2 regions of the Delftia sp. ASV31 genome follow, and region 1 is predicted to be linked to the other one. Evidence: predicted binding sites of a transcription regulator. Region 1 holds the regulator's gene; the other holds the start of a gene.
The links. The regulator NrdR, encoded in region 1, represses ribonucleotide reductase genes. The targets are predictions, from matches to a motif close to CACNANATNTNGTG.
Positions count from the first base shown of each region.

Region 2: JHD82_RS09400 (ribonucleoside-diphosphate reductase subunit alpha) is a predicted target of NrdR. The motif match lies at 11,065-11,078, and genes of this name have one in related genera.

Region 1 is NZ_JAELTK010000072.1:14,778-29,175, reverse strand. It holds gene JHD82_RS22005 (DUF748 domain-containing protein) at 1-3,124, opposite strand, end outside; gene JHD82_RS22000 (lytic transglycosylase domain-containing protein) at 3,892-4,803, shown strand; ZMP/ZTP riboswitch at 4,941-5,116, shown strand; gene glyA (serine hydroxymethyltransferase) at 5,151-6,398, shown strand; gene nrdR (transcriptional regulator NrdR) at 6,421-6,876, shown strand; gene aroC (chorismate synthase) at 6,943-8,040, opposite strand; gene JHD82_RS21980 (helix-turn-helix domain-containing protein) at 8,241-8,738, shown strand; gene JHD82_RS21975 (CBS domain-containing protein) at 8,893-9,345, opposite strand; gene JHD82_RS21970 (O-acetylhomoserine aminocarboxypropyltransferase) at 9,452-10,750, shown strand; gene JHD82_RS21965 (alpha/beta fold hydrolase) at 10,773-11,582, shown strand; gene JHD82_RS21960 (acetamidase/formamidase family protein) at 11,619-13,094, opposite strand; gene JHD82_RS21955 (acetamidase/formamidase family protein) at 13,255-14,398, shown strand, end outside.
Region 2 is NZ_JAELTK010000019.1:45,711-60,108, reverse strand. It holds gene accB (acetyl-CoA carboxylase biotin carboxyl carrier protein) at 16-480, shown strand; gene accC (acetyl-CoA carboxylase biotin carboxylase subunit) at 613-1,977, shown strand; gene prmA (50S ribosomal protein L11 methyltransferase) at 2,062-2,952, shown strand; gene JHD82_RS09420 (DUF3426 domain-containing protein) at 3,028-4,428, shown strand; gene JHD82_RS09415 (carbohydrate kinase family protein) at 4,464-5,366, shown strand; gene JHD82_RS09410 (hypothetical protein) at 5,549-6,541, opposite strand; gene JHD82_RS09405 (ribonucleotide-diphosphate reductase subunit beta) at 6,719-7,810, opposite strand; gene JHD82_RS09400 (ribonucleoside-diphosphate reductase subunit alpha) at 8,017-10,938, opposite strand; gene ampD (1,6-anhydro-N-acetylmuramyl-L-alanine amidase AmpD) at 11,469-12,104, opposite strand; gene JHD82_RS09390 (sigma-54 dependent transcriptional regulator) at 12,091-13,638, opposite strand; gene JHD82_RS09385 (PAS domain-containing sensor histidine kinase) at 13,638-14,398, opposite strand, start outside.

The DNA.
Region 1 (14,398 bases):
CGATGACTCCGTTGCGGTCAGCCAACAGCGCCACCGCCAGGCGCACGGGCAGCGAGGCGGGCGCGCCTTCGACGGCTTCGCCGAAGGTGAGCTGATGCAGCACCAGCTTGTTGCGCGCCGTGAGCTGGCCATCGGGCTCGATCTTGTAGTTGACGTCCATGCTGAGCTTGCCGCGCTCGATCCCGTGGCCCGCGTACTTGATGGAGTATGGCGACAGCGGGGGCAGTTCCAGGTCACGCATCTGGGCACGTATGTCCAGGGCCAGCGGCTTGGCCAGGGGATTGACCTGGCCGGTGATCTCCAGCGAAGCCGTGCCCTGGGCGCGGCCGCGCAGTTCCACATCCGCCAGTTGCGGCGCCTGCTGGCTGGCAGGCTGCTCGGACGAGAAGGTGCTCAGGCGCCCCGCCAGCTCGCTGAGGTCGGCCGAGTAGTTGGGCTGGATGAAGTAGTCGGAGAACTGCACCCTGCCGCCCGTCAGCACAATCGGCCCGATCTTGATGACGGGCGCAGGCCCGGAGGCAGCCTGCGGCGGCGCCGGTTCGGCGGAAGCCGCCGTGCCATCCGCGGCCTGCGTGGCGTTCTGCTCAAGGGACTGCTGGGACTTCGCCGATTTGACGATGTCCTGCAGGTTGATGCGCCCATTGCGCTGCACGATGACGCGCGCAAAGAAGTCGCTGAGCGCCGTCTCGCGCACGCTCAGGCGCAGCGGCTGGGCGGGCTGCATCTGCAGGTCCAGGCCGCGCACGGCCAGCGTCTTCCAGGCCACGAGTTCATCGCGCAGGCCGAGTCCCAAGGCAACCGACTGGGCCTTGGCCCGGTCGGCCGTGGACTCGCTGAGCACGGCAGCCACGGCGCCTGCCGCCGTGCGTGGCGCGCCCTGCCCTGCGGTCTCGCCCGCCGCTTGCACGGGAGAGGCCAGCGCGGAGCGCATGCGCAGATCCACGAGCTCGACATCCCCCTGCACCGCCAGCTCGGGGCCGGCCGGTTGGCTGACAAAGCGCAGTTGTCCGAGGAAATTGCCGTCGGCACGCACCAACTCCACATTGAGCATGTCGGCAAAGTAGGGCTCCAGCGCATGCAGCGGCAGGCTGCGCGCCTGCAACTTGCCCTGAAGCGACAGCGGCGCCAGCCCCAGGTCCCCCCGCAGGCTCAGCGAGCCCGCCTGGACACGCCGGCCCGAGCTGACCTGCGCGGACAGCTCCAGCGGCGTGGGCGCGGATTTTGCGGCCAGCGGCTCGATGGCGCCCATGCGAAGGCGCAGTGAACCCAGGTCCAGCGACACGGTGCGCGCCGAATCCGCGTTGCGCACGGGCGCTTCGTCACGCAGCGCAATGGCGCCGCCATCGACCTCCACCGCCTGCAGCTTCAGCCCCCAGGGCCGGGACTTGTCCTTGCCGGCGTCCTGCGATGCGGGTGCCGAGGAGGCGGGCGGCAGCCATTGCTCGTACATCCACCGGCCCTGGGCATCGCGCAACACGGCCAGCTGGGGCTTTTGCAGTGCCAGGCGGCCAACGGAGACCTGCTGGCTGGCCAGATTGACCTGCACCTGCTCCAGCTGCAGGTGCGCGATATCGACGGGCGCGGCCTTGTCCTTGAGGCTCAACTGCTCCACGCCCAGCCCGGCCACCTGAACCACCATGGCGGAGCCGTTCCAGCCCAGGCCGGCGTCGGTGCTCAACAGACCCGTCAGCTCGGGTTTGAGATGGGCGGACAGGTACGGTGCTGCCAGTTGCAGCGGCAATTGCCGCGCGGAGATGGCCAGTTGGCCCTGCTTGTCGGTCAAGGCCCCGCTCAGCTGCAACTCGGCAGGTTTCGCCCCCTCCCCCGCCGATTCGGGCTGCACCTGCATGCTGGCAGCAAGCTGCAGCGGTTGCTCCAGGGGCCAGCGGATATCGCGCACCTGCAACGACAGCTCGCGCGCCTGCAGCGCAGCGCCCGACTTTCCAGCGTCGGGAGCGGCATCGCGCCAATGCACCGTGGCATGGGCAACGGACAGCCTGTCCAGGCTGACCTTCCACGGCTGGGGCGCGTCGGAGGCAGGCTTTTCCGCTGCCGGCCTGGCATCCGGGGAGGAAGCACCCCCCATCGCCGTCCAATTGATGCGGCCTTGCGCATTGCGGGCCGCAAAAATCTCGGGAGCGCTCCACTGCACGGACTCCAGCTCCGCAACCGACTGCAGCGGCTGCACGTTCTTGAGCACGGCGGCCAGGCGCTCGAAGCGCAGCAGGGGGGCGCCGTCGCGGTCGTGCAGCTCGGCGCCGGACAGGCTGACCTCCCCGGTGATGCGGACCACGGCCTGCTCGGCCTGCTCAAAGGAGATGTGCAGGTTGGCATCCAGCACGCCGGAACGCGGCTTGACAGGCGCGGTGACGGGCACATAGCCCAAATAAGGTGTCAGGTCCACGCCCTGCCAGCTCAGATCGACAGCGGTCTGGCGCTGCTCGGTGAAGGGCGTGCTCTGGGCGCTGGATTCAAACCGGCTGCCGTTGAGCGCGAAGGACAGGTGCGGGAGCACCTTGATCTCGCGCTTGGACTCCAGGTTGCTGATGAAGGGCAGGCGAAGCTGCAACTGCTCGAGCATGTGCTGGCGCCGCTGGACCTCGTCCTGCAATTCCACGCGGCCGTCGCGCAGCGCAATGTTGTACAGCGCAAAGCCCACGGGTTTGGAGGGCGGCGTGTCGCCGGGTTCGGCCAGCCTGGCCAGCACATCGTCCACATCGAAATGCCCCAGGCTCTGCTGGGTCAGGCGCAGCACCGGCGCATCGACCTCGATGGCATCCAGCACCGGCGCCAGCCGAAACAGCGACTGGATACTGGCATTGACATAGATACGGTCGATCTGAAGCTGGGGGGGCGAAGATGAAGACGGCACGGACTCCGGCGCCGCGCCTTCCGCCTGGCTCCTGGCAATGCTCAGGTCCCGCAGGGTCAGCTCCAGCGACCAGGGCCGGAACTCCACTGCACCCACACGGACCTGACGGCCCAGCTTGGCCGATGCCTGCTTTTCCAGTTGACTCTTGGCCACAACGGGCACCAGCGCCCACAGCAGCAGCCACAGCAAAAGGAACGCCACAAGGGCGATGGCCAGCCTGCGCAGCCAGCGGTGCTTGAAGAGAGATTGCATGGGGCTCTGGTAACTAGTACAGCCCATCCTGGGACACAGGACAGGGCAACGGCTGCATTGCACCAGAAATTGGGGCGGCAGCAACGGCTGGGTCCGCACCACGGCACATTTCTTGACGTTGCGGCCATGCTTGAACGACAAAGCCCGGAAGCCGTGAGCCGGCTTCCGGGCTTTACGGCGGGCACAAGTCCCGACCGTTTTCCGCAGTCAAGGAGAGGATGGTCCTTGCTGCTTGGAAGCAAGAGATTGCTTCCAGGAAGGCCGCGGAAGAAGACTTGAACCACGGTGTCCGCACTATCGAACACCACTTTTACCTGTCTTCCACCTTGGCGAGACGACTGCAGGAGCAGTCGCCTCCAATATAGAAGGACGCCGGGTCGGCCTGCCAGTGCTTTTGCATTTCATTGCAATTTCATGACGCACTCTGAAAACGGCGGAAGCGGCGTACATCGGTAGCACGCCACCCGCTCTTCAAGAGCTCAAAACTGTGTTTGCATCCATGGTTTGTTATTATTCATTGATCTAAAAAGTTGATTTCATAGTGTTGACCGTGTATTTGGTGAACTCCTAGAATCCGCCAGCGCTCGAATAGAGCGTTTTTTGTTTCTGCTGCCTCACGACTGAGCAGATCCCGCAGGCCTACAACGCAATGGCGCACCAAGCGCCAGCCTCCCGGATCCGCAGCACCCAATCCAGGGTGTCAGCCTCACCGGCCTTCGCTTCGGCGAAGGCCGTTTCGGGTTGGTGCCCCTAGAAAGGAAAAAGCTATGCCAGCGTCAGGAAAATTTTTCGCCGCCGCGCGAACGTTCGCCATCGATGTGGCCAACGGTTTTCTTGCCATCATCCACAACAGCTTCGCCCTGCTGGGCCTTGCTGTGGCCTTCATGGCCATCACCTTGTTCGCCCGCCCTGACCTGCGCGATGCCGGAGAGAGCCAGCTGCGCTCCTGGCTGACCGCTCGCCAGATGGCCGAGCTGGGTGTTCCCGTCGAACTCGCTGCCAGCGATCGGGCGACGGCGACCAACCCCAAGAACCTGCCCAAGGAGCAGGCGGCCGTGGCCTTCTGGCTCAGCAAGAAGTACCGCGTGGCGCCTGAGCCGATCGCGGCACTGGTCAGCGAGGCCTATGACCTGGGCAAGGTCAACCGCCTGGACCCGACGCTGATCCTGGCCATCATGGCCATCGAGTCCAGCTTCAACCCGTTTGCGCAAAGTGCTGTCGGCGCGCAGGGCCTGATGCAGGTGATGACCACGGTGCATACCGACAAGTATGAGAACTTCGGTGGCCAGAATGCTGCCTTCGACCCGGTCAGCAATCTGCGCGTGGGCGTGCGCGTGCTCAAGGAATGCATCGAGCGCGCCGGCTCCATCGAAGGAGGCCTGCGCTACTACGTGGGCGCGGCCAACCTGCCCACCGATGGTGGCTACGCCGCCAAGGTGCTGGCCGAGCACCAGCGCCTGCGCATGGCCGCCGGCCTGCGTGCCGTGCCTTTGATGACCGCCAAGGTCGATCAGCCCCGGCAGGCCGTACAGGTTGCCTCCACCAAGCCGGCCACCCCCGTGGCCGAGGCCTCGGTCCCGGCAGCAGCGGCTGCGCCTGCAGCCGTGCCGGTCAGCTCGAGCAACACCTCTGCCCGCTCCGAGCAGGTGGCCCTTCAGTCCCAGGAGCCGGCGCTGTAGCCTGGCTTCCCGGCATAGTGAGTGCACAGCTGGCCAAGGCCAGCTTTTTTCATGCCCGATCCAACTGCAGGTGGCCCACGCAAACGCCTTCTGCAACGCCCCTGCCAGGTCTTCGGCGCCACCGGCTCAGCTACACTAGCGGGGTACGCAACTGGCGATAGGCGCAGCCGCTTCACGCACCGCTGCCGCTGACGTGGAAACCAGCAGAAGGCCCGAGAAGGACCACCTTCTGTGAACCACCGGGGAGCGTACCGCCCAGCCTCCATGCGCACGCGGGATCTGGAGTGTTCCGCCGTTCGCCTGGGCAGCCCTTGGCCTCAAGGGAATTTCAAGTTCACAGGACTGCCATGTTTCAACGCACCAATACCGTCGAGAAGGTCGACGCCGAAGTCTTTGCCGCCATCCAGGCCGAGAACCTGCGTCAACAAGAACATATCGAGCTGATCGCCAGCGAGAACTATTGCTCGCCCGCCGTCATGGAAGCCCAGGGCTCCCAGCTCACCAACAAGTACGCCGAAGGCTATCCGGGCAAGCGCTACTACGGCGGCTGCGAGAACGTCGATGTGGTCGAGCAGCTCGCCATCGACCGCGTCAAGAAGCTGTTTGGCGCCGAAGCCGCCAACGTTCAGCCCAACTCCGGCTCCCAGGCCAACCAGGCCGTGCTGATGGCCTTTGCCAAGCCCGGCGACACCATCATGGGCATGAGCCTGGCCGAAGGCGGTCACCTGACGCACGGCATGCCGCTGAACATGTCGGGCAAGTGGTTCAACGTGGTCTCCTACGGCCTGAACGCCGAAGAAGCCATCGACTACGACAAGATGGAAGCGCTGGCGCGCGAGCACAAGCCCCGCATCATCGTGGCCGGCGCATCTGCCTACGCCCTGGCCATCGACTTCGAGCGCTTCGCCAAGATCGCAAAGGAAGTCGGCGCCATCTTCTGGGTGGACATGGCCCACTATGCCGGCCTGATCGCCGCAGGTGTGTACCCCAACCCCGTGCCCCACGCCGACGTGGTCACCACCACCACGCACAAGAGCCTGCGCGGCCCGCGCGGCGGCGTGATCCTGATGAAGGCCGAGCACGAGAAGGCCATCAACAGCGCCATCTTCCCCGGCCTGCAAGGCGGCCCGCTGATGCATGTCATTGCCGGCAAGGCCGTGGCCTTCAAGGAAGCGCTGTCGCCCGAGTTCAAGACCTACCAGGAACAGGTCGTGAAGAACGCCAAGGTTGTCGCGGAAACGCTGACGGCACGCGGTCTGCGCATCGTCTCCGGCCGCACGGAAAGCCACGTCATGCTGGTGGACCTGCGCGCCAAGGGCATCACCGGCAAGGCGGCCGAAGCCGCGCTGGGTGCCGCCCACATGACGATCAACAAGAACTCCATCCCCAACGATCCCGAAAAGCCGATGGTGACCAGCGGCATCCGCGTGGGCACGCCCGCCATGACCACGCGCGGCTTCAAGGAAGAGGAAGCCCGCCTGACAGCCAACCTGCTGGCCGACGTGCTGGAGAACCCCGCCGACGAAGCCAACCTGGCCCGCGTGCGCGCCCAGGTGGCCGAGCTGACGGCCCGCTTCCCGGTCTACGGCGCCTGAGTTGCACGCATAGAGGCCTGCCATGAAGTGCCCGTTCTGCAGCCATCCGGACACCCAGGTCGTGGAGACCCGTGAGGCCGAGGATGGGGGCTTCATCCGCCGCCGCCGCCAGTGCGGCGGCTGCGACAAGCGCTTCACCACCTATGAGCGGCCCGAGGTCAGCTTTCCCGCCATCGTCAAGAAGGACGGGCGGCGCATCGAGTACGAGCGCGCCAAGCTGCTGGGCTCGTTCAAGATCGCGCTGCGCAAGCGCCCCGTGAGCACAGAGCAGATCGATGCCGCAATCGAGCGCATCGAGGAACGGCTGCGCAACCTGGGCGAGCGCGAAGTGCTCTCCAGCCGCCTGGGCGAGATGGTGATGCGCGAGCTCAAGCTGCTCGACAAGGTCGGCTACATCCGCTACGCCAGCGTCTACCGCAGCTTCGAGGACGTGGACGACTTCAAGAACGTCATGGATGAGGTGCGCAATCCCGGCTGATCAGGCCGGCAGGACACAAGAAAGCCGCCCTTGGGCGGCTTTCTCTTTGGTGGCCTGGCAGTGCTTTCAGGGCGCGGCGGCAGGGATGGGAGCCAGGCCCGAATCCACGTCACCGCACTGTGCGCGGTGGCGCAGCGCATGGTCCATCACCACCAGGGCCAGCAGCGCCTCGGCGATGGGCGCTGCGCGGATGCCGACGCAGGGGTCGTGGCGACCCTTGGTGATGACCTCGGTGCTCTGGCCCTGCACGTCGATGGATTCGCGCGGCGTGATGATGGAACTGGTGGGCTTGATGCCTATGCGCACTTCCAGGTCCTGACCCGTGCTGATGCCGCCGACGATGCCACCGGCGTTGTTGCTGCGAAAGCCTTCGGGACTCAGCGAGTCGCCGTGCGTGGTGCCGCGCTGGACCACGCTGTCGAAACCGGCACCGATCTCCACGGCCTTGACCGCGTTCAGGCCCATCATGGCGTAGGCGACGTCGGCATCCAGGCGGTCATACAGCGGCTGGCCCAGGCCCACCGGCATACCGCTGGCCTGCACGCGCAGCGCCGCGCCGCAGGAGTCGCCCGACTTGCGCAGCGCATCCATGTATTCCTCGTATTGAGACACATCGGCCACCGGCGCAAAGAAGGGGTTGTTGCGCACATGCTCCCAGCTCTCGAAGGGCAGCGACAGCTCGCCCACCTGGGTCATGCAGGCGCGGAACTCGGTGCCGAACTTTTCCTTGAGCCACTTCCTGGCCACGGCACCAGCGGCCACCGTGGGGGCCGTCAGCCGTGCCGAGGAACGGCCGCCGCCGCGCGGATCACGGATGCCGTATTTCTGGAAGTAGGCGTAGTCGGCATGGCCGGGACGAAAGCTCTGCGCAATGTTGGAGTAGTCCTTGCTGCGCTGGTCGGTATTGCGGATCAGCAGCGCGATCGGCGTGCCCGTGGTGCGGCCTTCGTAGACGCCCGAGAGGATTTCCACCGCATCGGGCTCGTTGCGCTGGGTCACGAACTTGCTGGTGCCGGGACGGCGGCGATCCAGTTCTTGCTGGATATCCGCTTCGTTCAGCGCCATGCCGGGCGGACAGCCGTCGATGACGCAGCCTATGGCCGGGCCATGCGATTCGCCGAAGTTGGTGACAGTGAATAGGGTGCCGAAGGTGTTGCCGCTCATAGGCCGACGATTATGCCCGGGTAGCCCGCAAGCGCCGTGCCCGCGGCGGCGGTGCATTGCGCAGGCAGCCATCGCCCGGCGAGAATAAAAATAGCTATCGGATTGCAAATATTCATAGTTAAAATTGCAATCCACCCTTTTTCCAACCGCCTGCGGATCACCACACAGGCACCAGCCGCAAACTGCGGGAGGTTCGTGAAATGCAGGCCTCTTACGACTCAACGCAAATCCAGGATCACGGCGACCATGCGGGCAGCACTCCGCCGGCATCGCCAGGCCTTCAGCCCAAGGACGAGGAGCAGGACCTTCGCCCCTCGCTGCTGAATGTGCTGCTGACATCGTCCAGCCCTGGCGATTTCAGAACCCGCAACAGGCTTGCCCAGGCCAAGCAGTACATGCGGGCCCGGCTCGACGACCCCGAGCTCAAGCCCTTGCAGGTGGCCCAGGACATGGGCATGTCGCTGCGCAGCCTGGCGCGGCTGTTTGCCACCGAAGGCCTGACCCCCAGCCGCTGGCTCTGGAACGAACGGCTGGCCCAGGCGCACCTGCTGCTTCGGGCAGACAATGCGCGGCGCGTGACCGATGTGGCGCTGGCTTGCGGCTTCACCAGCTTCTCGCACTTCAGCCGTGTCTTCAGACAGGCCTATGACGTGCCGCCCAGCGCCTTGCTCAAGCCCAAACGCCGCCGCGTGCACTGACAGGTCCTGCGGCCCATCCATTCGCTGTTCACGCGACTGTCTGCTTTGCGCCCTGCGCGCAAAGACAAAGGCCTCCGCCGCATTTTGCGTTCGGAGGCCTTGCTGCCCAAGGTGAAACGGTCGAAAGGTCGAAAGGTCGATATCGCCCCGATGATCAGTCCGCGCCCTGGCGCTCGCCCTCAGGCCAATCGCGGATGTAGGCCTTGAGCATGCGGTTCTCGAAGTTCTGGCTGTCCACCACGGCCTTGGCCACGTCGTACAGGCTGATCACGCCCATCAGCATGCGCTTGTCCATCACCGGCATGTAGCGTGCGTGGCGGTCCAGCATCATGCGGCGCACCTCGTCCATGTCGGTTTCCATGGTGCAGGTCATGGGAGCGTCGTCCATGGCCGAGCGCACCAGCGTCTCGCCCACCCCGCCGTGCTTGACGAAGCCCTGGATCACTTCGCGGAAGGTCAGCATGCCGACCACGTCGCCATGCTCCATGACCACGAGGGAGCCGATATCGCGCTCCGACATCACCTGCACCGCGCTGGCCAGGCTTTCGTCCGGCGACACCGTGTAGAGGGTGTTGCCCTTGACGCGCAGGATGTCACTTACTTTCATGCCGTATCTCCAAATTTGTCTGTGTCGCCGTGGTTGCGGCAAGCCCGTGTCTGACAGGAAATATAGCCCACAATGCCCGCTTGCCTTGACAACCATGGAGACAGGAATGCCCGGCTACTCGGACCCCGGCTTTGACACCCTGGCGCTGCACGCGGGCGCACAGCCCGACCCCGCCACCGGAGCGCGCGCGACGCCCATCCACCTCACGACCTCGTTCGTGTTCGAGTCCAGCGACCATGCGGCCTCGCTGTTCAACCTGGAGCGCCCAGGGCACGTCTACAGCCGCATCTCCAATCCCACGAATGCCGTGCTGGAGCAGCGCGTCTCGGCCCTGGAAGGCGGCGTGGGCGCCATCGCCGTGGCCAGCGGCCAGGCGGCGCTGCACCTGTCGGTGGCCACGCTCATGGGCGCGGGCAGCCATATCGTGGCCAGCACGGCGCTGTACGGCGGCTCGCAGAACCTGCTGCACTACACGCTGGCGCGCTTCGGCATAGAGACCACCTTCGTCAAGCCCGGTGACATCGACGGCTGGCGCGCCGCAGTGCGCCCCAACACCAAGCTGTTCTTCGGCGAGACGGTGGGCAACCCGGGCCTGGACGTGCTGGACATCCCCACCATCAGCGCCATCGCACATGAGGCCGGCGTGCCGCTGCTGGTGGACTCCACGCTGACCTCGCCCTGGCTGATGAAGCCGCTGGAGCATGGCGCGGACATCGTCTACCACTCGGCCACCAAGTTCCTGTCGGGCCACGGCACCGTGGTCGGCGGCATCGTGGTGGATGGCGGCAGCTTCGACTGGGAAAAGTCGGGACGCTTCCCCGAGCTGACCGAGCCCTACGACGGTTTCCACAACATGGTGTTCAGCGAGGAAAGCAGCACCGGCGCCTTCCTGCTGCGCGCGCGGCGCGAAGGCCTGCGCGACTTCGGCGCCTGCATGAGCCCGCACACGGCCTGGCTGATCCTGCAGGGCATAGAGACGCTGCCGCTGCGCATGGAGCGCCACATCCGCAATACCGAGAAGGTGGTGCAATTCCTGGCCAGCCATCCGCTGGTGGGCCGCGTGGGCCACCCGCTGCTGGAGACCCATCCCTCGCACCCACTGGCAAAGAAGCTGCTGCCGCGCGGCGCGGGCTCGGTGTTCAGCTTCGACATCAAGGGCAACCGCAACCAGGGGCGCAAGTTCATCGAGACACTCAAGGTCTTCAGCCATCTGGCCAACGTGGGCGACTGCCGCAGCCTGGTGATCCATCCGGCCAGCACCACGCATTTCCGCATGAGCGACGAAGCACTGGCCCAGGCCGGCATCGGCCAGGGCACGATACGCCTGTCCATCGGACTGGAGGATGCCGACGACCTGATCGATGACCTCAAGCGCGCCCTCAAGGCCGCTGAAAAGGCAGCGTGAGCCGACAAGGGAGACACCAACAATGAAGATCGATGTTCAGGGCCACGCCATCTACGCCTATACCGGCGGCAAGGCCTTCAACCCCGCCCAGCCCACGGCCATCCTCATCCACGGCGTGCTGTGCGACCACAGCGTCTGGGCCCTGCAAAGCCGCTACCTGGCCAACCACGGCTGGAACGTGCTGGCCATAGACCTGCCCGGCCACTGCCGCAGCGCGGGTGACGCGCCCGCCAGCGTGGAGGCGGCGGCGGATTTCATCGGCCAGCTCATGGATGCGGCAGGCATCGAGAAGGCCGCGCTGGTCGGCCACAGCTGGGGCAGCCTGATCGCCATGGAAGCGGCCGCGCGACTGGGCGCGCGCGTCAGCCACCTGGTGCTGGTGGGCACGGCCTATCCGATGAAGGTCTCGCCCGCCCTGCTGGACTCCGCACTGAGCACGCCAGAGCAGGCCATCCGCATGGTCAATGTGTTCTCGCGCGCCACGCTGGCGCCACCCAGCGGCGCAGGCAGCTGGGTATTCGGCGCCGGCATGGCGCTGGGCCGGCGCGTGCTGGCCAGCAATGACCGCACCAACCTGCTGCACACCGGCTTCAAGGCCTGCGACAGCTACGCGGGCGGCGAGGCGGCCATGGCGGCGCTGCAATGCCCGGTCCTGTTCGCCCTGGGCGAGCAGGACCAGATGACGCCGCCCAAGGCCGCCAAGGGCCTGATCGAGGCGGCCCGGGCCGCGCAGCGCCAGGTCAGCATCGTGCACCTGCCCAGCGGCCACAACCAGATGACCGAGGCGCCCGACCAGACGCTGTTCGCCATCCGGGATTTCCTGGCGCGCTGAGCCCGGCCGGGTCCTGCCCGCAGGGCAGGCACGCACTCACGCCCCGCGCGCGGGGAAGATGCTCTTTTTCACGAGCGCGTGCACGCCCCAGTTGCCATCCACCACCTGGGTGATGCCGAAGTCCACGGCGATCGACATCAGCGAGATGGCCTCGTCCTCTCCCAATCCCTGGGTGGTCATGAGGAAGTGGCGCATCTTGTGATAGGCGTCGCGCAGCGCCAGGTCCACGGAAGACTTCTTGAAGATCTGGTTTTGCGCATCAGGCCCCAGCTCCGCCAGGTAGTTGGCGTAGCTGAAGCCGTGCAGCAGCCATTCGTCCTGGGTTTCGAGCAGCGGATAGGCCAGCTCGGCCAGCGGCGTTCCAGGCAGGTCCGCCTTCTTGTGCAGGACCAGCTGGAAGGTGCCGGTCAGCGAGCACTCGATGGCCGTGCCGCACAGCTCGGAGTCCCCCTGCGAGGCATGCGGATCACCCACGGTGAAGTTGGCCCCTGGCACGGCCACGGGGAAATACATGGTCGCCCCCTTGCCGATGCGCCAGTTGTCGATGTTGCCGCCCGTGTGGTTGGGTGGAATGGAGCTGGCCATCTCCACCTCGGCCGGCGCCACGCCGATGGTGCCGAAGTGCGGGCGCACGGGAACGCGGATATTGCGCAGCACGTTTTCGTTCTTGCTGATCGTGCGGTGGTCCACGGGCACGCCCGGATAGTCGATGGTCGGGTGGACCACGCCAAAGGGGTCGGTCTGCGGCGTCCAGCGGTAGTTGTAGACGGCGCGGGCCCAGTTGCGCTCGCCGGTCGCATCCACCTCGTAGATGGTGACCACCTCGCGCTTTCGGGGCTCGGTGAGCGTGTCGCCATAGTGAAAGCCCCAGTTCGCCGCCGCATTGCTGCCGAAGGTCCGGCCCTTGAACTGCGGGTTGCCCGAGGGGCGTGGCACCACATCAATGATGCGCACTTCCAGCACATCGCCGGGCTGGGCGCCCTTGATGCGTACCGGCCCCGTGCAGATGTGCACGCCCTGGCCTCCGCCTGCGCCGTTCTTGGCATCCATGGGACCGGCGCCCCGGCGATCGACGTTCTTGCGCTGACTGTCCCAGTGGAACACGCTCTCGGCGCCAGGGTCGCCCCGGACCATGCGTTCGGCATCGTCATTGGCGTGGTGGGTCAGCGTCTCCATGGTCACGTAGTCACCCGATTCGACTTCAACCACCGGCTTGGCCGATCTGCTGAAGTAGCCCCAGAGCACGGTGCTGGCAGAGGCGGGAATGTAGTAGTGGCTGGCCATGCCCTGGCCGGCCCGGGCGCCAGGCGCGCCCTGGGCAAAGGCCCGGGACGGTGCCATCGCACCGCTGATGGCGCCGGCCGAGACCGCGCCGCCACCGACCACCATGGCGTCGCGCAGGAAGGAGCGGCGTGCAACCTGGAATTCCTCGCGGATCAGCTTCTCATCGGCTGGCGAAGCACCGTGCTGGCAGCCCGGGCCGCAGATATGTTCTTGGTGGGGGATGGTCATCGAAAATACTCCTGCTGTTGTGGATCGGTGCCGGCAGCGCCAGTGTCCAGGCGAGCATGTCCAGGCCGGTTGTTCCTGCGCGCACAAAAACTTGTCGCGGCTGCCATCCGGTGCGCCGGGCTTGGACAGGCAGTACGCGGGCGTTCATAGTTCGCCCCTGATGCACGACGATCCAAGACGCTTTTCCACCCACGCATTTCCCGATGCCTTGCGGCAGGCTGCGCTCAATGAGGCGCTGTCCAGGGCAGACATCCATGGCGAAGCGCCCACGCCACCGGCCACCCACCTGGCGCTGCGCAGCTCGCCACTGGGATCGGTGTTCATTACGCTGGCTACCTCGCCGCTGACGCTGCAGGCCGTGGCCAAGCGGCTGCGCGGCCCGGGACTGCTGCTGTGCGCCTTGCTGCAAGGCAGCGCCAATGCGGTGATCGAGGACGCCGCGTTCCCGCTCAAGGCCGGCTCGGCCCTGCTGCTGGAATCAGACCGGGACTGGCAGCTGCAGTTGCCCGGCGACGGCCGCCTGCTGCTTGCGCGGCTGGAGTCCTCGAGCTTTCTGTTGCGCCTGCTGCGCTCGTGCCCGCCCGAGGCCCGGCACATCGGCGGGACAGGCGGCGTGGGGGCCATGTGCATGGCAATGGCGGCCTCACTGGCAGAGCAGATCGACACACTGGCACAGGACGATCTGCTGTCGGTGGAGGCCACGCTCACCGACATGCTGGTCACCTGCCTGACACCGCGCGCCGGCAACCCCGACCAGGAACAGGCCGAGACGACAGAGCCGCCCAGCGCCGTGCAGCTTGGCCATCTGCGCCGCATCTGCCGCGCCATCGAAACCCGGCTGGGCGATGCCGAGCTGTCCATCGATGCCATCGCCGACGCCGAGGGGCTGTCCACGCGCTATCTGCAAAAGCTGTTCAAGGGGGCGGCCACCAGCTTCAGCACCTACCTGCGCGAACGACGGCTGGAGCGCTGCCGCATGGACCTGAGCAACCGCTCGCTGCAGCATTTCTCCATTGCCGAGCTGTGCTTTCGCTGGGGCTTTGGCGATGCCGCCAACTTCAGCCGAGCCTTCACGGCCCGCTATGGTCTGTCCCCCAAGGCCTATCGCGCCAGTCCGGCGCGCGTGCAGGATGCGCCGCCCGGCCAGCGCGGACGCCCCTCGCCCGCCGAGAGCGCTGCGCAGGGTGCAGAACCGGCCGCAGCGCGCCTGGCACACAGCCCGTTCCAGGCCCTGCTGCGCGACCACGCACGCTACGCCCAGGCGCTGGCCCTTGTGCCCAAGCGCTCGGCGCACGCAGACAATG
Region 2 (14,398 bases), on a different contig from region 1:
GCCGCTGGAGCTCCCATGGATTTGCGAAAACTCAAGACCCTCATTGATCTGGTGTCCGAATCGAACGTGTCGGAACTGGAGATCACCGAAGCAGAGGGCAAGGTCCGGATCGTCAAGAGCGAAGGCGCCGTGGTGCAGCACTATGTGGCAGCGCCCATGCAGGCTCCCATGGCCGCGCCGATGGCGGCACCCGTCGCCGCTGCCCCCGCAGCGCCCGTGGCGGCACCGGCCGAGGCAGCCGTCTCCGGCCACGTGGTGAAGTCGCCCATGGTCGGCACCTTCTACCGCGCCTCCAGCCCTGGCGGCAAGCCCTTCGTGGAAGTGGGCAACCAGGTCAAGGAAGGCGAGACCATCTGCATCATCGAGGCGATGAAGATTCTCAACGAGATCGAAGCCGACAAGAGCGGCACGATCACGCGCATCCTGGGCGAAAACGGCCAGGCGGTAGAGTACGGCCAGCCCCTGTTCGTGATCGAGTAACCTGCAGGCGAGCGATGCCGCAAGCGGCACGACGCCCTGGCGCGAACGCATGCCGCGGCGCGACAGAGCAATTGGCTCAACTGACGGCTTCGGCCTGCGTACCGGCGCAGGCACCAAGTCGCGAGGACCTTCATGTTTAAGAAAATTTTGGTTGCCAACCGGGGCGAGATTGCCCTGCGCATCCAGCGCGCCTGCCGTGAACTGGGCATCAAGGCGGTGATGGTGTATTCCGAGGCCGACCGTGACGCAAAGTACGTCAAGCTGGCCGATGAGGCCGTGTGCATCGGCCCCGCGCCTTCGCCGCTGAGCTACCTCAACATGCCGGCCATCATCTCGGCCGCCGAGGTGACCGACGCCGAGGCCATCCACCCCGGCTACGGCTTTCTCAGCGAGAACGCCGACTTTGCCGAGCGCGTGGAAAAGAGCGGTTTCACCTTCATCGGCCCCACGCCCGAGAACATCCGCACCATGGGTGACAAGGTCTCGGCCAAGCAGGCCATGATCAAGGCGGGCGTCCCCTGCGTGCCCGGCTCGGATGGCGAGCTGCCTGACGATCCCGTGCAGATCCGCCGCATCGCCAAGGCCGTGGGCTATCCGGTGATCATCAAGGCCGCAGGCGGCGGCGGTGGCCGTGGCATGCGCGTGGTGCATACCGAGGCGGCGCTGATCAATGCCGTGCAGATGACCAAGGCCGAGGCCGGTGCGGCCTTCGGCAATCCTGCCGTCTACATGGAAAAGTTCCTGCAGAACCCGCGCCATGTGGAAATCCAGATCCTGGCGGACAACCACCGCAACGCGGTCTACCTGGGCGAGCGCGACTGCTCCATGCAGCGCCGCCACCAGAAGGTCATCGAGGAAGCACCGGCTCCGGGCATTCCGCGCCGCCTGGTCGAGAAGATCGGCGAGCGCTGCGCCGCTGCCTGCAAGAAGCTGGGCTACCGTGGCGCCGGCACCTTCGAGTTCCTCTTTGAAAACGGCGAGTTCTACTTCATCGAGATGAACACCCGCGTGCAGGTGGAGCATCCGGTGACCGAACTGATCACGGGCGTGGACATCGTGCGCACCCAGATCATGGTGGCCGCAGGCGAGAAGCTGCCCTTCACCCAGCGCCAGATCAATGCCCAGCTCAAGGGCCATGCGATCGAGTGCCGCGTGAATGCCGAGGATCCCTACAACTTCATGCCGTCGCCGGGCCGCATCACCATGTGGCATGCCCCCGGTGGCCCCGGCGTGCGCGTGGACTCGCACGTCTACAACAACTACTTCGTGCCGCCGAACTACGACTCCATGATCGGCAAGATCATCGTCCACGGCGACACGCGCGAGCAGGCGCTGGCGCGCATGCGCACGGCGCTGCTGGAGACCGTGGTCGAAGGCATCAAGACCAATATCCCGCTGCATCAGGATCTGATGGTGGACGCCAAGTTCATGGAAGGCGGCACCAACATCCATTACCTGGAAGAGTGGCTGGCGCACCGCAACGCCAACAAGCGTTGAGCAGGTCGCCTGATTGACCCTGCATGCTGGCCCCCGGCGACGGCGGCCAGCATTTTCATTTATTGCATAGAAAAGGATGGGCCCATGTTCGAGTTGAGCCTGCTGTGCCCGGAAGACCGGGTTGAGACCGTCAGCGATGCGCTGGATGCGCTGGACGCCCTGAGCGTATCGGTGGAGGATGCCGACGCGCAGACCGAGGCCGAGCAAGCCCTGTTCGGCGAGCCCGGCATGCCGCCGCCCAAGGACGGCTGGCAGCGCAGCCGCCTGGTGGCGCTGTTCCCCTCGCAGCAAGCGGCCGAAGAGGCGCGTGATCTGCTGCTGCCCCAGGACTTCTTCGAGGGCTGCAGCATCATCGCCGTCAAGCAGGTGCCGGAGCAGGACTGGGTGCGCCTGACGCAGTCGCAGTTCGCCCCGGTGGACATCACGCCCGAATTCTGGATTGTTCCCACCTGGCACGAGCTGCCGCCCGAGGCGCGCGTGAGCATCCGCCTGGACCCGGGCCTGGCCTTTGGCACGGGCACGCACCCGACCACGCGCATGTGCCTGCGCTGGATCGCCCGCCAGCCGCAAGGCAGTCTTGGCCGCACGCTGGACTACGGCTGCGGCTCGGGCATCCTGGCCATTGGCGCGGCCAAGTTCGGTGCCACCGACATCGACGCGGTGGACATCGACCCGGCAGCCGTGGAGTCCACGCGCTACAACGCCGATGCCAACGCCGTGCAACTGAAGGCGGGCCTGCCCGATGCCGGCAACGGCGAGTACCGCACCGTGCTGGCCAACATCCTGGCCACGCCGCTCAAGGTGCTGGCGCCGCTGCTGTGCGGTCGCGTGGCAGCAGGTGGAAGTCTGGTGCTGGCCGGTATCCTGGAGCGCCAGGCCGACGAGCTCAAGGAAGCCTATGCGCCGTACCTGGCGCTGGAAGTGGCCGACAGCGAAGATGGCTGGATACTGATGACCGCGCGCCGCGCGGCCTGATTTCCGGCCCGAGTCCCCGCGCGGCTGCCGCCTTCGTGGCGCGGGCCGCGAGCAGCTGCCTACAATCGATCGCTGATGAGCCAAGTCACCCGCTGTCCTGCCTGTGGAACCCGCTTCAAAGTGGTGGCCGACCAGCTGCGAATTTCGCAGGGGTGGGTGCGCTGCGGCGTCTGCCATGAAGTGTTCGATGCCTCCGAGGATCTGCAGCCCCTGCCCACGGCACCTGTGAACGCGGCCGGCACCTCGGTGGCCGGCACTCCGGTGGCCGGCGGGGCATCGCACAACCCGGCCGAATTCGAGGACGATGACATCCGCGAATTCAGGGAATCCATGTGGCTGCCGACGGCGCCGAGCGGATTGCCGGGGCGGGGCGCATCGGGGCCTGCTGCATCTGTTGCACCCTCTGTGCCTGCCGCACCTGTTGCACCTGCCGCACCTGCGGTATCCACCGCAACCACGGCTGCGGCTGCCAGGGCCGAGCCTTCGCCGTCCATGCCGCCGGCCGAGATGCCGACTCCTGAGGCTCCGCCTCCGTCCCCCGTGACCGCGAAGGACCCCTCCGCCAGCGCCGCCGAAGAGTCGGGCAGCGCGCTGCCTGGAGCGTCGCTGGTGGACGAGATCCTGGCTGCGTCCCGGGCAGCGCCGAAGTCCCCGCCCGCCGCCCAGGCCGAGCAGGCCGAGCAGGCCGTTGACGGCCTGCTCGGCCCCGAGCCTGACACTGCGGCTCCTGTGCCCGCACCGGCAAAGGATGAGGAAGGCGCGCCGTTCACACGGCCCCATAAGCCATCCGACAAGCCATCCGACAAGTCGTCCGATGCGCCTGCGCCGTCCGTGCCAACCGGCCTGCTGCGGGAATCGGAGCCGCAGGCGCAGGCCTCCGTGCCTTCGCCGGAGTTCTCCCGCTGGCCGGACAGCGATGGCGAAGGCAGCGGTGAGGCTGCGGCCGCGCTGCCCGAGGCCGAGCCCGGCTTTGTGCGCCAGGCGCGGCGCAAGGCCTTCTGGCGCCGGCCTGCTGTGCGCGTGGCGCTTGTGCTGGGCAGCCTGCTGGGCGTGGGCGCCTTGGCAGGCCAGGTCATGTGGGGCCAGCGCGATGCGCTGGCCGTGCAGCATCCTTCGCTGGCGCCCGCGCTGCAGGCCCTGTGCGCCATGGCGGGCTGCGAGCTGCAGCCACGCCGCCAGATCGGCGACGTGGTGATCGGCAGTTCGGGCTTTCGGCAGTTGCCGCGCAGCGGCCAGTACCAGTGGAGCCTGAGCCTGGAGAACCGTTCCGACTTCCCCGTGGCCATGCCCGCTGTCGAACTCACGCTCACCGATGCCCAGGACAAGCTGCTGCTGCGGCGCGTGATCCGGCTTGACCAGTTCGGCGCGCCCGCGCAGATCGAGGGCCATGGCGAGTGGAGCGTGACGGCCCCGGTCGAAGTGCAAGGCCTGGAGGCGGCCGTGGCCGGCTATCGCGCCCTGGTTTTTTATCCCTGAATCCCCCTGACTTTTCAAGAAAGCCGAGACACACCATGGCCGCTCTCATCTGCGGATCGCTTGCGTTCGACAACATCATGACCTTCGAGGGAAGGTTTGCCGACCAGATCCTGCCTGACCAGTTGCACATCCTCAATGTGTCCTTCCTGGTGCCCACGCTGCGCCGCGATTTCGGCGGCTGCGCCGGCAACATCGCCTACGCCCTGCGCTTGCTGGGCGGCGATGCCTGGCCCATGGCCATGGTGGGCAGCGACGGCGCCGACTATGTGCAGCGCCTCGACGAACTGGGCGTGCAGACCGCGCACATCGGCCAGCTGCAGGACACGCACACGGCCCAGTGCATGATCATGACGGACCGTGACAACAACCAGATCACGGCCTTCCACCCGGGCGCCATGATGCAGGCCCACGGCAACCGCATCACGCCAGAGCTCAAGGAGCAGGTGCGCGTGGGCATCATCGCGCCCGATGGCCGCCAGGCCATGCTCGAGCATGCCCAGCAGTTCAAGGCGGCCGGCATTCCCTTTGTGTTCGATCCGGGCCAGGGCCTGCCCATGTTCGATGGCCAGGAGCTGCGCAGCTTCATCGAGCAGGCTGACTGGGTGGCCGTGAACGACTACGAGGCCCGCATGCTCAGCGAGCGCACGGGCTGGAGCCTGGAGCAGATTTCCAGGCAGGTGCAAGGCCTGGTGGTGACGCTGGGGGCAGAGGGCTGCGAGGTCTGGGTGCAAGGCGCCAAGACCCTGGTGGCGCCGGTGCAGCCCGCCGCCGTGGTCGATCCCACGGGATGTGGCGACGCATGGCGTGGCGCCATGCTGTTCGGCCTGGAGCGTGGCTGGGACCTGGTGCGTTGCGCCGAACTGGGCAACCGCCTGGGCGCGCTCAAGATTGCCAGCCGTGGCCCGCAGAACTACGTGCTGGACTTCGCCCAGCCCTGAAGCCGGGATCGCCAGGCGGCGGCGCAGCCGCCGTCTTCACAATGAAAGATGGCCCCCACGCTTGCCTCGCTGCGCAAGGACCGCTGCCCCCCGAGGGGGCACTTTTCATCTTGGGGCGGCCCGGCGATGAAAAAAGCCCGACTCCAAAGAGCCGGGCTTTTTGCTTTGAGACCGGAAAAGTCTCAGGGCTTGTTGCCTGTGGGGAAGGGCCATGCGGCTTGGGGAGCCAGGCGGGTTTGCGCGATGGGCGCGGGTGCGGCAGCGGGAGCTGCAGGCGCGGCAGCGGCGGGAGCTGCTGCGGCCTTCTTGGGGGCAGCGGCCTTCTTCGGGGCTGCAGCCTTCTTGGCGGGAGCGGCAGGAGCTGCTGCGGCCTTGGCGGGCGCTGCGGCAGGCTTGGCAGCTGCAGCGGGCTTCTTGGCAGCATTCTTGGCAGCAGCAGGAGCGGCAGCCTTCTTGGCGGGAGCAGCGGCCTTCTTCGCGGCAGGTGCAGCAGCCTTTGTGGCAGCGGGAGCAGCGGCCTTCTTGGCAGCAGGAGCAGCAGCCTTCTTGGCAGGAGCAGCGGCCTTCTTTGCGGCAGGTGCAGCAGCCTTCTTGGCGGGAGCGGCAGCCTTCTTGGCAGCAGGTGCAGCAGCCTTCTTGGCGGGAGCGGCAGCCTTCTTTGCAGCAGGAGCAGCAGCCTTCTTGGCAGGAGCAGCAGCCTTCTTGGCGGGAGCGGCAGCCTTCTTTGCAGCAGGAGCAGCAGCCTTCTTGGCAGGAGCGGCAGCCTTCTTCGCAGCAGGAGCAGCAGCCTTCTTGGCGGGAGCGGCAGCCTTCTTCGCAGCAGGAGCAGCAGCCTTCTTGGCGGGAGCGGCAGCCTTCTTCGCAGCAGGAGCAGCAGCCTTCTTGGCAGGAGCGGCAGCCTTCTTCGCAGCAGGAGCAGCAGCCTTCTTGGCAGGAGCGGCAGCCTTCTTGGCAGCAGGTGCAGCAGCCTTCTTGGCAGCAGGTGCAGCAGCCTTCTTGGCAGCAGGAGCTGCAGCCTTCTTCACAGCAGGTGCAGCAGCCTTCTTGACGGGTGCTGCCTTGGCAGTGGCCGTGGTTTTCTTCACGGTTTCAGCCTTGGGAGCAGCCGCCTTTTTGGCAGTGGTTTTCTTGTCGGTGGGGGCCTTGGTGGAGGCCGTCTTCTTCGCAGTTGCCATCATCTTCTCCTTCGTTGATTTGCACAAAACACTTCGGGGTACGGGGCTCCGAAGCGATCCAAAGCGATGTGGAGTGACGCATCGCAATGAACACGGAGACGCCCCACGCCGCAACACCATCGGTATTGCAAAAGCGTGAAGCGCGTCATGGTTCGCATTGTGCCTGCAGAGAAGCGATTAATCCCAGGAAAGTGCGCCGCCGGTTTGATACTCGATGACGCGTGTCTCAAAGAAGTTACGTTCCTTCTTCAAATCGATCATCTCGCTCATCCAGGGGAACGGGTTTTCCTCGTTGGGGAACAGGGCCTCAAGGCCGATCTGCGTGGCGCGGCGGTTGGCGATGTAGCGCAGGTAGCCCTTGAACATCGATGCGTTCATTCCGAGCACGCCGCGCGGCATGGTGTCCTCTGCGTAGCGGTATTCCAGCTCGACGGCCTTGACGAAAAGCGCCGTGATTTCTTCCTTGAATTCGGGTGTCCACAGCTGTGGATTTTCGAGCTTGAGCTGGTTGATCAGGTCGATGCCGAAGTTGCAGTGCATGGACTCGTCGCGCAGGATGTATTGGTACTGCTCGGCGGCGCCGGTCATCTTGTTTTGGCGGCCCAGCGCAAGGATCTGCGTGAAGCCCACGTAGAAGAACAGGCCCTCCATCAGGCAGGCGAAAACGATCAGCGACTTGAGCAGGGTCTGGTCGGTTTCGAAGGTGCCGGTCTTGAAGGCGGGGTCCATGATCGCTTCGATGAAGGGGATCAGGAATTCGTCCTTGTCGCGGATGGAGGGGACTTCGAGATAGGCGTTGAAGATCTCGCCCTCATCCAGGCCCAGCGACTCCACGATGTACTGGTAGGCGTGGGTGTGGATGGCTTCCTCGAAGGCCTGGCGCAGCAGGAACTGGCGGCATTCGGGCGCCGTGATGTGGCGGTAGGTGCCCAGCACGATGTTGTTGGCGGCCAGCGAATCGGCCGTCACGAAGAAGCCCAGGTTGCGCTTGATGATGCGGCGCTCGTCCTCGGTCAGGCCGTTGGGGTCCTTCCACAGGGCGATGTCGCGGTTCATGTTCACTTCCTGCGGCATCCAGTGGTTGGCGCAGGTGGCCAGGTACTTTTCCCAGGCCCACTTGTACTTGAACGGCACCAGCTGATTGACGTCGGTCTTGGCATTGATGATGCGCTTGTCGGCGGCATTCACGCGCTTGTGTGTGGTGCTCGGCGCAGCCTCCGCGCCGCTGGGCGTGTTCGAGAGGGTGGCGTCGTCGTCAAAGGTCAGCATTGCAATTTTCTCCGGCATGCCCTGGGGCATATGTTCAGTTCATTCGGTGCGAAAGAGTCCTCTCTTTCTGCTCCGGTCAATGTAGGACCATGGGTGGCCTGGCGTGTTGAGCAGGCCCAAGGTCCATGGCGAAGATCCTGCGCATGGCGCTGGCTGGCGGGCAGGGCGCGGGGCCTGCGCCGTGGCGAGGCCCCGCGCTGCGCGGCTTACTGGCAGGCTTCGCAGCCGGGATCGTCGATGGCGCAGAACTTGATGTCCGTCGCCGGTGCCTGGGCGCGCGCGGCGGCTGCCGCGGCTTCCAGGGCGCTGGAGGTGTTCACGGCGGCAGGCTGTGCGGCGGCGGCCGAGGGCACGGCGTTGAGCACGCGGCTTTGCACCGTGGACTTCTCGATGTTGGTGGCGCTGGTGGTGCGCAGGTAGTAGGTGGTCTTCAGACCGCGCAGCCAGGCCAGCTTGTAGGTGTCGTCCAGCTTCTTGCCCGATGCACCGGCCATGTAGATGTTCAGGCTCTGGGCTTGGTCGATCCACTTCTGGCGGCGCGCAGCGGCCTCGACCAGCCAGGTGGGCTCGACCTCGAAGGCGGTGGCGTACAGGCTCTTGACGTCCTGGGGCACGCGGTCGATGGGGCGCAGCGAGCCGTCGAAGTGCTTGAGGTCCATGACCATCACGTCGTCCCACAGGCCCAGGCGCTTCAGGTCACGCACCAGGTACTGGTTGATGACGGTGAACTCGCCGGACAGGTTGGACTTGACCGACAGGTTGCCGAACGAGGGCTCGATGGAGGCATCGACGCCGACGATGTTGGAGATGGTCGCCGTGGGCGCGATGGCCACGCAGTTGGAGTTGCGCATGCCGTGCTGGCCGATCTTGGCGCGCAGGGCATCCCAGTCCAGGCGCGAGGAGCGGTCCACTTCCACATAGCCGCCGCGTGCCTTCTCCAGCAGGTTCAGCGTGTCCAGCGGCAGGATGCCCTGGTCCCACAGCGAGCCCTTGTAGCTGGAGTACTGGCCGCGTTCCTTGGCCAGCTCGGTGGAGGCCCAGTAGGCGTAGTAGCAGATGGCTTCCATCGACTGGTCGGCGAACTCGACGGCCGCGTCGCTGGCGTAGGCGATGCGCATTTCATAGAGCGCATCCTGGAAGCCCATCAGGCCCAGGCCCACGGGGCGGTGGCGCAGGTTGGAGTCCTTGGCCTTCTGCACGGCGTAGTAGTTGATGTCGATCACGTTGTCCAGCATGCGCATGGCCGTGGTGATGGTCTTGCGCAGCTTGCCGTGGTCGATGGCGCCATCGACGATGTGGCGCGCCAGGTTGACCGAGCCCAGGTTGCAGACGGCGGTCTCGGTGTCGCTGGTGTTCAGCGTGATCTCGGTGCACAGGTTGGACGAGTGCACCACGCCGGCGTGCTGCTGGGGCGAGCGCACGTTGCAGGGGTCCTTGAAGGTGACCCAGGGGTGGCCGGTCTCGAACAGCATGGACAGCATCTTGCGCCACAGGTCCATGGCCGGGATGCGCTTGAACAGCTTGAGTTCGCCGTTGTCGGCCTTGGTTTCGTAGGCCTTGTAGGCGTGCTCGAAGGCGGCGCCGAAGAGGTCGTGCAGGTCGCCGACATCGGAGGGCGAGAACAGGGTCCAGTGGCCCTTTTCCATGACGCGCTTCATGAACAGGTCGGGAATCCAGTTCGCCGTGTTCATGTCGTGCGTGCGGCGGCGGTCGTCGCCGGTGTTCTTGCGCAGTTCGAGGAATTCCTCGATGTCCAGGTGCCAGGTCTCCAGGTAGGTGCAGACGGCGCCCTTGCGCTTGCCGCCCTGGTTCACGGCCACGGCCGTGTCGTTGACCACCTTGAGGAAGGGCACCACGCCCTGCGACTCGCCGTTCGTGCCCTTGATGCGCGAACCCAGGGCGCGCACGCGCGTCCAGTCGTTGCCCAGGCCGCCGGCGAACTTGGACAGCAGGGCGTTTTCCTTGATGGACTCATAGATGCCGTCCAGATCGTCGGGCACCGTGGTCAGGTAGCAGGAAGACAGCTGCGAGCGCAGCGTGCCGCTGTTGAACAGCGTGGGCGTGCTGCTCATGAAGTCGAAGGACGACAGCAGTTCGTAGAACTCGATGGCGCGTGCATTGCGGTCCTCTTCCTGCAGCGCCAGGCCCATGGCCACGCGCATGAAGAAGGACTGGGGCAGCTCGATGCGCGTCTTGCGCACGTGCAGGAAGTAGCGGTCGTACAGGGTCTGCAGGCCCAGGTAGTCGAACTGCTCGTCGCGCTCGGCCTTGATGGCGGCAGCCAGGCGGGGCAGGTCGTAGTTCAGCAGCTCGGGGTTGAGCAGCTCGTTGTCCACGCCCTTGCGGATGAAGCCGGGGAAGTACTCTGCGTAGGCCGCCTGGATGTCGGCCGGCTGCACGTCGCGGCCCATGACCTCGCGCACGATCGTGTGCAGCAGCAGGCGGGCGGTGACGTAGGTGTAGTCGGGGTCTTTTTCGATCAGCGTGCGAGCGGCCAGGATGGAGGCCTTGAAGACTTCTTCGATCGGCACGCCGTCGTACAGGTTGCGCAGCGTCTCGGCGACGATGGGGGCGGCCTGGATATCGGCGTTGAGGTTGCGGCAGGACGCCTCGATCAGCGCCAGCAGGCGGGCCTGGTCCAGCGGCACGCGCTGGCCGTTGTCGGTCACATGCAGCACGGGCGCCGGTGCGGCGGCGGCGGCCGCTGCGGCCTCGGCGGCCTTCTTTTGCTCGGCACGTTCCTGGTTGCGGCGGTCGCGGTACAGCACGTAGGCGCGTGCCACGTCGTGGTGGCCGCCGCGCATCAGGCCCAGTTCGACCTGGTCCTGCACATCTTCAATATGGAAGGTGCCGCCGCCCGGACGCGAGCGCAGCAGTGCGCGAACCACGGCCTGGGTCAGCTCGTCCACGGTCTCGCGCACGCTGGCGGAGGCCGCACCTTGGGCACCGCGCACGGCCAGGAAGGCCTTGGTCAGCGCGACGGCGATCTTTTGCGGCGTGAAGGGCACCACATCGCCGCTGCGGCGGATGATCTGGTAGCCGTCCTGCACGGACAGGTGATGGGCGGAGGAAGGATTGGCAGCATCACCGTGCGCAGCGGGAGCCAAAGAATTCAGTGCTTCTTGCATGAGTTTCCTCAACGGGTGTTTGTGGATAGAACGGACGCGGACCTGCACTGGGGGCAGGCTTGCTGGGAGATGGAATCGATGGCCGGATGTGCACACCGTTTTCACAGGGTGTGCACAGCTTTTGAACACTAGATATGGTGTCCGGCGTGCTCTCAGGCACTACCTGTAGTGTATCGCCGTCTCATGTACACGGGGTACTCACGGCCGGAAAACCGCTGTTTGCGCTGCGCCAAACGGGTGCGCAACATACAAGCCAGTAGCAGCAAAGGCCCGCTGCGCCGTGGCTTGCGGGCGATGGCCCGTCGCAAGCCGCGGCAGCCTTGGCCCTGCGCCGGTCGGACCGCTGAAAGCCCCATGGACAGTGGGGCTGCGACACATGCGTGAATTTGTAAAAAATGATCAGGCAGTCGGTGCGTGCGCCCGGCGCGCCACATCGGTTGCTTTCTGGATTGACAGAGCCTTTGTCCTCTGCCTGTGGACAAGCGGGATTTTGCGCAAGACCTGGCGGTGCCTGCGATGAGGGTGTGCGCTTACGTGGAGGGCTGGCCCGCGCCGGGCGGCAACTGCCAGTTCGCCGTGGCGGGGTGATGGGCCAGCAGCCCGCGCAGCCGGTGCCAGTCGAAGCCTGCGCCCGGATCGCATTTGCGGCCCGGCGCGATGTGCTCATGGCCTGCGAGATGGGCCACGGGGTAGCGCGCCGCGATGGCGTTGCACAGGGCATCGAGCGCCGCGTACTGGGCCGGCTCGAACCGCAGGCCCTCCAGGCCTTCGAGTTCTATGCCGATGGAGTCGTCGTTGCAGCGGTCGCGGCCCCGCCAGCAGGAAGCGCCTGCATGCCAGGCGCGCGCATCGCAGTCCACAAACTGCCAGACCTCGCCCTGGCGCGTGATGAAGAAATGCGCCGACACCTCCAGGCCGCGTATCCCCTGGTAGTAAGGATGGGCGTCCCAGTCGAGCTTGTTGGTGAACAGTTGCTGGACCGCACCCGTGCCGTACTCGCCCGGGGGCAGGCTGATGGAGTGCACGACGACCAGATCGATCAGCGCCTGGGCCGGGCGCTCGCCAAAGTTGGGCGAGGGCAGGTGGCGGGCCTGCTGCAGCCAGCCGCCTTGCCAGGTCCAGGCCGGGGCCTGGGTGGCTTGCGCCTGTGGATCAGGACTCGCCATGGCCGCCTCCGTCCGCCTCGGCGCTGGCATCGCCGGGCAGGGCGATGTTCAGCCGGTCGATGCGGTAGCGGATCTGGCGCAGGCTCAGCCCCAGGCGCGCGGCGGTGGCCGTGCGGTTGAAGCCGTTTTCCTGCAGCGCCTGCACCAGGATGCCGCGCTCGCGCTCGTCCAGCCAGGCCTGCAGGTCACGGGGCAGCTCGGCATCGGCTGGCTCTGGCGATAGCGGGCCGCCTGGCGGCACGGGGCGCGAAGGCGAGAGCGAAGGAGAGGGCGAGGCGGATGCGGGCGGTGCGGGCGGTGCAGGCGGAGTGCCGCAGGGCAGCTGCATCTCGGGATCTATGCGCAGCGGCCCGTCCTCGCCCAGCGTGATGGCGCGGTGCAGCAGGTTCTCCAGTTCACGCACATTGCCGGGCAGGGGCAGGCGGGCGATCTGCTGCACTGAAAGCTCGTCGATCTCGGGCATGGGCAGGCCGGATTCCTGCGACAGCCGTGCCAGCAGGGCGCGGCACAGGGCAGGCAGGTCTTCGCGGCGCTCGCGCAGCGGGGGCAGCAGTACCTCGATGACATTGAGGCGGTAGTACAGGTCCTGCCGGAAGCGCCCCTGCCGCACATCGGCAGCCAGGTCGCGGTGGGTGGCGCTGACGATGCGTACATCGGCCGCTTCCTCCTGTGCGGAGCCCAGGGGGCGCACGCGGCGCTCCTGGATGGCGCGCAGCAGCTTGGCCTGCATGGCCAGGGGCAGGTCGCCGATCTCGTCCAGAAACAAGGTGCCGCCGCGCGCAGCCTGGAAGTAGCCGTCGCGGTCCTGGGTGGCGCCGGTATAGGAGCCCTTGCGCGCGCCGAAGAACTCGGCCTCCAGCAGGTTTTCGGGAATGGCACCGCAGTTCACGGCCACCATGGGGCCATGGGCGCGCTGGCTGCAGGCATGCAGCGCGCGGGCCACCAGCTCCTTGCCCGTGCCCGACTCGCCATGCACCAGCACCGGCGCCATGCCGCGGGCCACCTTGGCAATGCGCTGCTTGACGGCCTGCATGGCGGGGGAGTCGCCCACCATGGCATCCAGTGCGCCGCTGCCGTTGAGCACCGGGCTGGCGGCGGGAGCGGCCGAAGGGCTGCGCGCCGGCATCACGCCCGGGGCCGGCACACCGCCCACACCCTGGGCGGCAGAGGCCACGACCAGGCGGAACTGCTTGAGGTCCACGGGCTTGGTCAGGTAGTCGAAGGCGCCTGAGCGCAGGGCCTCGACGGCGTTCTCGGCGGAGCCGTAGGCCGTCATGACCACGCAGCGCTCGCGCCGCTGCTGGCTGCGCAGGTCCTGCAGCAGCTCCATGCCCATGCCGTCGGGCAGGCGCATGTCGGTGATGACCACGTCGAAGCGCTGGGTCTGCAGTTGCTCGCGCGCCTCGCCCACGCTGGCGGCGGTTTCCACGCGGTAGCCTTCACGCAGAAGGGTCAGTTCATAGAGGGTGCGCAGATCCGGCTCGTCGTCCACGACAAGGATCGATGCGGCAGCGGGCAGGGAGTTCAAAGGCATCACACCACAATCTGATCAAACAGGGAGGCCGGCAGGGCCGAGGCCGGGCCGGCACGGAACACGATGCTGAAGGCATTGCCCTCGACAGGGCCGTGCGGCGTGGGCCGCGACAGCCGCTGGTAGCTGATGCTGGCATCGTAGCGCTGGCACAGCTCGCGGCAGATATACAGGCCCAGGCCGCTGGAGCGGCTTTCCGAAGAGAAGAAGGGCTCGAACAGATGGCGCTGGACCGTGGGCTCCAGCGCGGCGCCATCGCTCCAGACCTGTAGCCAGATCTGGCCGCCGGCCGGCGCGCCGGTCAGCACCTGCAGCGTGTGTGGCTCGTGGGCGTTGCTGCGGTAGCGCCGGGCATTGTCCAGCAGGTTCACCAGGATGCGGCGCAGATGCTCGCCATCGAACACCACGGTCTTGTCCCTGGCGTCGAGCAGGAGCTGGATGCTGTGCGCGGGCTGGCCCTGGGCCTGCCATTCCTGGCAAACCTGGGCCACATGCTGGTCCAGGGCCAGCAGGCCGGCATGCGCCTCGCCAATGTGCTGCTGGGCCCGGGCGATGTTGAGTACGTCCTCGACGATGCGTGCCAGGCGCTCGGCATTCTGGCCCACGATGCGGCACAGCTGCTGCTGGGCCGGGTCCTGTGCCAGATCCTCGGCCAGCAGGGCATTGGCCTGGGTGATGGCGGCCAGCGGATTGCGGATCTCGTGGGCCACGGCGGCCGACATGCGGCCCATGGACGCCAGCTTTTCCGTGCGCAGCCGCGCCT